One region of the Actinomadura sp. 21ATH genome, then DNA from elsewhere that is predicted to be linked to it. Evidence: predicted binding sites of a transcription regulator. Region 1 holds the regulator's gene; the other holds the start of a gene.
The links. Region 1 encodes HspR, which represses chaperone genes until heat shock. Its sites were predicted from a motif close to ANTTGAGTCNNNNNGACTCAANT; they were not measured.
Positions count from the first base shown of each region.

Region 2: lon (endopeptidase La) is a predicted target of HspR. The motif match lies at 1,860-1,882, and genes of this name have one in related genera.

Region 1 is NZ_JBGNUR010000012.1:21,977-25,633, forward strand. It holds gene grpE (nucleotide exchange factor GrpE) at 1-455, shown strand, start outside; gene dnaJ (molecular chaperone DnaJ) at 574-1,749, shown strand; gene ACA361_RS28765 (heat shock protein transcriptional repressor HspR) at 1,757-2,209, shown strand; gene clpB (ATP-dependent chaperone ClpB) at 2,233-3,657, shown strand, end outside.
Region 2 is NZ_JBGNUR010000002.1:949,822-953,478, reverse strand. It holds gene ACA361_RS10725 (hypothetical protein) at 1-599, opposite strand, end outside; gene ACA361_RS10720 (hypothetical protein) at 696-818, opposite strand; gene ACA361_RS10715 (aminoglycoside phosphotransferase family protein) at 898-1,698, opposite strand; gene lon (endopeptidase La) at 1,922-3,657, shown strand, end outside.

The sequences.
Region 1 (3,657 bases):
CCGCCGCGCTCCAGGCCCAGCTCGACGAGCGCACCCTGGATCTCCAGCGGCTCAAGGCGGAGTACGACAACTACCGCCGCCGGGTCGAGCGGGACCGGGTCGCGGTCCGCGAGCAGGCCCTGGCCAACGTACTGAACGAGCTGCTTCCGGTCCTGGACGACATCGGCCGGGCCCGCGACCACGAGGAGCTGGTCGGCGGGTTCAAGTCGGTCGCCGAGGCGCTGGAGGCGGTGACCGGCAAGCTCGGCCTGGAGCGGTACGGCGAGAAGGGCGAGCCCTTCGACCCGACCGTGCACGAGGCGCTGATGCACGCGTACTCGCCGGACGTCACCGAGACCAGCGTCGCGGACGTCCTCCAGCCCGGCTACCGGATCGGTGAGCGGGTGCTGCGTCCCGCTCGGGTCGCGGTGGCCGAGCCCGAGGCCGGCGGCGACGCCCCGGCCGCCGAGTCCTGATCCGGATTCGAATCTCGACTCGAAAATCGGCGACATCCGGGACGGCCCGGCCTAGGCCGGGCCGTCCCGGGCACGAACGACTTGACGCAGGGCACGAGAAGAGGGAGAGCGGGGCGCCGTGAGCACCAAGGACTACCTGGAGAAGGACTACTACAAGGTCCTCGGTGTCGCGAAGAACGCCTCCCAGGACGAGATCAAGAAGTCCTACCGGAAGCTGGCCCGCAAGTACCACCCGGACGCCAACAAGGGCGACACCGACGCGGAGGACCGTTTCAAGGAGGTCTCCGAGGCGTACGACGTCCTGTCGGACGAGAAGCGCCGCAAGGAGTACGACTCGGTCCGGTCGATGCCGGGCGGGTTCCGCGGCGGCCGCCAGGGCGAGGGCTTCGGCTTCGACCTGGGGGACCTGTTCGGGCAGGGCCAGCAGGGCGGCGGCGCGGGAGGCGCCGGCGACCGGCTCGGGGACCTGTTCGGGGGGCTGTTCAACCGCGGCGGCGGGGGCACCCGCACGACCGCCGGCGCGCGCCGGGGCCGCCGCGGGCAGGACATCGAGACCGAGGTGACGCTGTCGTTCGGCCGCGCGCTGAACGGCGTGACCGTACCGCTGAAACTGACCAGCGAGGCCGGCTGCCCGAGCTGCCGCGGCACCGGCGCCAAGGCCGGGACCGTGCCGCGGGTGTGCCCGAACTGCGAGGGCACCGGGCACGAGACCCGCAACCTGGGCAGCTTCGGGTTCCAGGAGCCGTGCCGCGAGTGCCGCGGCCGCGGCCTGGTGGTGGACGATCCGTGCCCGACCTGCCACGGCAGCGGCCGGGCGACCGGCACCCGGACGATCCAGGCGCGGATCCCGGCGGGCGTGGCCGACGGCCAGAAGATCCGGCTGAAGGGCAAGGGCGCGCCGGGCGAGAACGGCGGCCCGGCCGGCGACCTCTACGTGAACATCAAGGTCCGGCCGCACAAGGTGTTCGGCCGGAGTGGCGACAACCTGACGATGTCGGTGCCGGTGACGTTCCCGGAGGCGGCGCTGGGCGCCGAGATCCGGGTGCCGACCTTCCAGGGCCAGCCGGTGACGCTGCGGCTGCCGGAGGGCACGCCGAACGGCCGGACGTTCCGCGTCCGCGGCCGGGGCGCGACCCGGCGCGACGGCACCAAGGGCGACCTGCTGGTGACGGTGGACGTCCAGGTGCCGCAGAAGCTCGACGACCAGACGCGGGAGGCCCTGGAGCGGCTCCGCGACTCCGGGTCCGGCGAGGACCTGCGCGGCGAGCTGCTCCAGCAGGCCCGGGAGGAGTGATCGAGCCATGGATCCGTTCGGCGACGACACGCCGGTCTACGTGATCTCGGTGGCCGCCCAGCTGTCCGGCCTGCATCCGCAGACGCTGCGGACCTACGACCGGCTGGGGCTGGTCTCGCCCGGCCGCACGGCCGGGCGGGGCCGCCGCTACTCCATGCGCGACATCGTCCAGCTCCGCGAGATCCAGCGGCTCTCGCAGGAGGAGGGCATCAACCTGTCGGGCATCAAGCACATCCTCGAGCTTCAGCGCGACAACGTCATGCTCCGCGAGGAGCTGGCGAAGGCGCACGCGGCTCTGGAGGACCTGGCGAACGAACTCGAGTCCACCCGTGCCGTCGCGGCACGCCTGGCGCAGCAGCGGCGGCGCGGCGACGCCGGTGGCGCACCGGGCGGCGATCTGGTGCCGATCCGCCACACCAGCGTCGTGGTGTGGCAGGAACGCGACCGCAAGAGGGACTGACGCGGGGGACGGGGAAGACGGACATGGATTACAAGCTCACGCAGAAGAGCCAGGAGGCGGTGTCGGTCGCGATCCGCCGGGCCGCGGCCGAGGGACACCCCCAGGTGGAGCCCCAGCACCTGCTGGTGGCGCTCATAAGCCAGCCGGAGGGGACGGCCGTACCGCTGCTGGAGGCGGTCGGCGCCGACTGGCAGGCGCTGCGGCGCCGCGCCGAGGAGCAGCTGGCGAACATGCCGAAGGCGGCCGGCTCGACCGTCTCGTCGCCGCAGATGGCGCGGCAGACGATCGTCGCGGTGAACACGGCGGCCAACCGCGCGAAGCAGCTGGAGGACGAGTACGTCTCGACCGAGCACCTGCTCGTCGGCCTGGCCGCCGACGGGGGGCCGGCCGCGGGGCTGCTGAAGGAGTTCGGCGCGACCCCGCAGGCGCTGCTGGAGGCGTTCGAGAAGGTCCGCGGGCACGCGCGCGTGACCAGCGAGAACCCCGAGGACACGTACCAGTCGCTGGAGAAGTACGGCGTCGACCTCACCGCCGCCGCCCGCGACGGGCGGCTCGACCCGGTGATCGGCCGGGACGCGGAGATCCGCCGCGTGGTGCAGGTGCTGTCGCGCCGTACCAAGAACAACCCGGTGCTGATCGGCGAGCCCGGCGTCGGCAAGACCGCCGTCGTCGAGGGCCTGGCGCAGCGCATCATCGCGGGTGACGTGCCCGAGTCGCTGCGCGGCAAGCGGCTGGTGTCGCTGGACCTCAGCGCGATGGTCGCGGGCGCCAAGTACCGGGGCGAGTTCGAGGAGCGGCTCAAGGCCGTCCTGAACGAGATCAAGGAGAGCAACGGGCAGATCGTCACGTTCATCGACGAGCTGCACACCGTCGTCGGGGCGGGCGCGGCCGAGGGCGCGATGGACGCCGGCAACATGCTGAAGCCGATGCTGGCGCGCGGCGAGCTGCGCATGATCGGCGCGACGACGCTGGACGAGTACCGCGAGCGGATCGAGAAGGACCCGGCCCTGGAGCGCCGGTTCCAGCAGGTCATGGTCGGCGAGCCGACGGTCGAGGACACGATCGCGATCCTGCGCGGGCTCAAGGGCCGGTACGAGGCGCACCACAAGGTGCAGATCAACGACTCCGCCCTGGTCGCCGCCGCGACCCTGTCCGACCGCTACATCACCTCGCGCTTCCTGCCCGACAAGGCGATCGACCTGGTCGACGAGTCGGCGTCCCGGCTGCGCATGGAGATCGACTCCCGTCCGGTGGAGATCGACGAGCTGCAGCGCTCCGTCGACCGCCTCAAGATGGAGGAGATGGCGATCGGCAAGGAGACCGACGAGGCGTCCAAGCAGCGCCTCGAACGCCTCCGCCGCGACCTCGCCGACCGCCAGGAGCAGCTGAACGCCCTGGTCGGGCGGTGGGAGCGGGAGAAGGCCGGGCTCAACCGGGTCGGTGAGATC
Region 2 (3,657 bases), on a different contig from region 1:
TCCTCGATCCAGTACCGGCCGTTCCGGTACCGCCCGGTGAGCGAGATCCGGTCGCGGATCCGGCCCTTCCCGTCCACGAAGAACCCGTGGATCGGCGCCGCCGAGGAGAACCCGCCGGCCGCGCTCTCATGCACCAGGTCCGAGATCAGGAAGCGGAGGGTCTCGCCCCGCCCGTCCGTGACGGTGCCGTCCAGCACCCCGACGAACGGCGTCAGCAACCCCGGGAACGCCGTCGCGAACCCCGCCGGGTAGGGCGCCGGCCGCCGCTCGAACACCGAGATCCGGAACGTCCGCTCGAACGTCCCGCCGGTGATCGTGTACGTGCCGTTCGCGCACTCGAACGGCCGCAGCGCGGCCCCCGCGAGGTCGATGACCTGCCGCTGGACGGGGTTCCCCGTCCCCGGATCACCGAACCTGTCCTCGTCGATCGCCGTCCGGATCCCGTGCCGGGTGAGCTTCAGCGTGAACCCCGCCCCGGTCGCCGTGACCCGCCCCTTGCTCTCCCTGACGACGATGCCGCCCCCGCCCGCGGACGCCGGCGCCGGCACCAGCCCCACCAGAGAAACGACCCCTGCGACGATCGCGATTCGAGCCCTCATGACTGCAAACAATCACCCAGAACCCCCGCACCGCCCACCCCGCCGACCACATTCAGCCACCCGGACCCGCACCCGGAGCAATCCCAGAGGCGGACCCTAGCCGTCCGCCGCGCGCCAATCTCGGTTGATCGCTCCGGCCGCGAGTGTCGTGTAGAGGACGCGCTCTCGCCATTGGCCCCGGATGTGGACGTGGTCGCGCAGGTGGGCCTCGCGTCGCATGCCGATCTTGGTGAGGACCCGGACCGACGCGGCGTTGGCGGGGTCGCAGGTGGCCGAGATCTTCCGCAGGCCGAGTTCCTCAGGGGGCGATCGCGTTTTCGAGGAGGTTCCGGTGGCGGAGCATCCAGGCCGCGGAGCGTGCGCGCCAGGCGAGCGCCCAGAGCGGTTCGGGGTCGGTGCTCTCGGGGGTGATCCGTGCCGTGACGGCTTCGGCGGCGCAGTCGCGGACGGCGTACTCGATCATGCGTGTCACGAGGTGCCGCCGGTCGCCGGCGGGCAGGCCGTAGCCGTCCAGGAAGTGGCGCAGCTGGGCGGCGCGGGTCGCGGCGCCGGGCAGGTTCTGGCGTTCGGCGACGTCGTCGTCGTGGAGCTGGGCGTTCAGCCAGCCGGTGGCGGCGATCTCGTCGAGGCGGTCGATGGGGCCCGCGGTCGGCCAGTCGATGAACGCGACCGGCAGGCCGTCGCGCGCGACGATGTTCCACGGGCCGGTGTCGCGGTGACCGATGATGGCGCCGGGCGCGCCGGAGTGGAACGGCCACGGATGCCACTCGGCGTCCCGCGGCGGGCGGAAGGTGGCGGTGGCGTCGTGGAGGTCGCGTAGCAGGCGGCCGACCTGCCGGATCCCTTCGTCGCTCCAGGCGTGCGGGTGGACGAAGTCGCCGTCGATGTAGGTCAGGACCTCGCGGCCGTGGCCGTCGTGGCCGTCGCCGACCACGCGGGGGCTGCCGGTGAAGCCGACGCTCTCCAGGTGGCCGAGCAGGGCGTGGACCGCCGGGGTCCATGGTCCGGCGGGGCGCAGCACGGTGTCGCCGTGGCGCAGGACCGGCGCGGGCTGGTTCTTGGTGCCGGTGGGCGGCCCGAAGGAGGTGGGGGAAGACACCGGTGCTCCTTGAGGTTCGAAGCCGTGAGGCGGCCTCCGGCGGTCGGGTCGGCGACGTCGACGCTGTCACGGGCGCCGAAGGCCCCGCAACACCGTTTCCGGGGCCTTCCCTTGATCGCTGTGAGCGAACGAGGGTGCGGGAACAGATTCGTGCTCCGTTTTCTTGAGTGAGTATGACTCAACTTGAGGTTGGTCAGATCGCTACAGACTTGGAGCTGAGAGCATGAGCGAGACCCTGACGCTGCCGGTCCTGCCCCTGGACGACGGGGCCGTTCTGCCGGGCATGGTCGTGCCCCTCGATCTCTCGGAGAACGAGGTGCGCGCGGCGATCGAGGCGGCCCGGGCGGTCGCGCGGGCCAAGGGGCCCGGGATCCGGTCGGCGGCCAAGCCGCGGGTGCTGCTGGTGCCGCGGCTGAACGGTCAGTACGCGGCGGTCGGCACGCTCGGTGTGATCGAGCAGGAGGGCCGGCTTCCCGGGGGCGAGCCCGGGGCCGTGGTGCGCGGCGTGGACCGGGTGCGGATCGGGACCGGGACGACCGGGCCGGGTGCGGCGCTGTGGGTCGAGGGCACCGTGGTCGAGGTGCCGCCGGCGTCCGGGCGGGCGCAGGAGCTGGCCAAGGAGTACAAGAGCCTGGTCGCGGTGATCCTGCAGAAGCGCGGCGCGTGGCAGGTCGTTGACGTCGTGCAGGCCATCGACGACCCGTCGGCGCTGGCCGACAACGCCGGGTACGCCCCGTACCTGAGCGACGAGCAGAAGATCGAGCTGCTGGAGACGCCCGACCCGGTCGAGCGGCTCACGCTGGTGATCGGCTGGGCCCGCGACCACCTGGCCGAGCTGGACGTGCAGGAGACGATCCGCAAGGACGTCCAGGAGGGCATGGAGAAGACGCAGCGGGAGTTCCTGCTGCGGCAGCAGCAGGAGGCCATCCGCAAGGAGCTGGCCGAGCTGAACGGCGACCCGGCCGACGAGGAGGACGACTACCGCGCCCGGATCGAGGCGGCCGACCTGCCGGAGAAGGTGCGGGAGGCCGCGCTCAAGGAGGTCGACAAGCTGGAGCGGTCGTCGGACGCCTCGCCGGAGGGCGGCTGGATCCGCACGTGGCTGGACACCGTCCTGGACATCCCGTGGAACGAGCGCACCGAGGACGCGTACGACATCGCGGGCGCGCGGGAGATCCTGGACGCCGACCACGCCGGGCTGGACGACGTCAAGGAGCGCATCATCGAGTACCTGGCCGTGCGCAAGCGGCGCGCGGACCGGGGGCTGGGCGTCGTCGGCGGGCGGCGGTCCGGCGCGGTGCTGGCGCTGACCGGCCCTCCCGGGGTCGGCAAGACGTCGCTGGGCGAGTCGGTGGCGCGGGCGATGGGCCGCAAGTTCGTCCGGGTGGCGCTGGGCGGCGTGCGGGACGAGGCCGAGATCCGCGGCCACCGGCGGACGTACGTCGGCGCCCTCCCGGGACGGGTCGTGCGCGCGATCCGCGAGGCGGGCTCGATGAACCCTGTGGTGCTGCTGGACGAGGTCGACAAGGTCGGCGCCGACTACCGGGGCGACCCGACGGCGGCGCTGCTGGAGGTCCTGGACCCGGAGCAGAACCACACGTTCCGGGACCACTACCTGGAGGTCGAGCTCGACCTGAGCGACGTGCTGTTCCTGGCGACCGCGAACGTGGTCGAGGCGATCCCGGGGCCGCTGCTGGACCGCATGGAGCTGGTGCAGCTGGACGGCTACACCGAGCACGAGAAGGTGACGATCGCCCGGGACCACCTGCTGCCGCGCCAGCTCGACAAGGCGGGCCTGGAGGCGTCGGAGGTGTCCTTCGGCGACGACGCGCTGCGGCTGCTGGCGTCGGAGTACACCCGGGAGGCGGGCGTGCGGTCGCTGGACCGCTCGATCGCCCGGGTGCTGCGGAAGGTCGCGGCGAACGTCGCGCTGGAGAAGGCCGAGCTGCCGGTGCACGT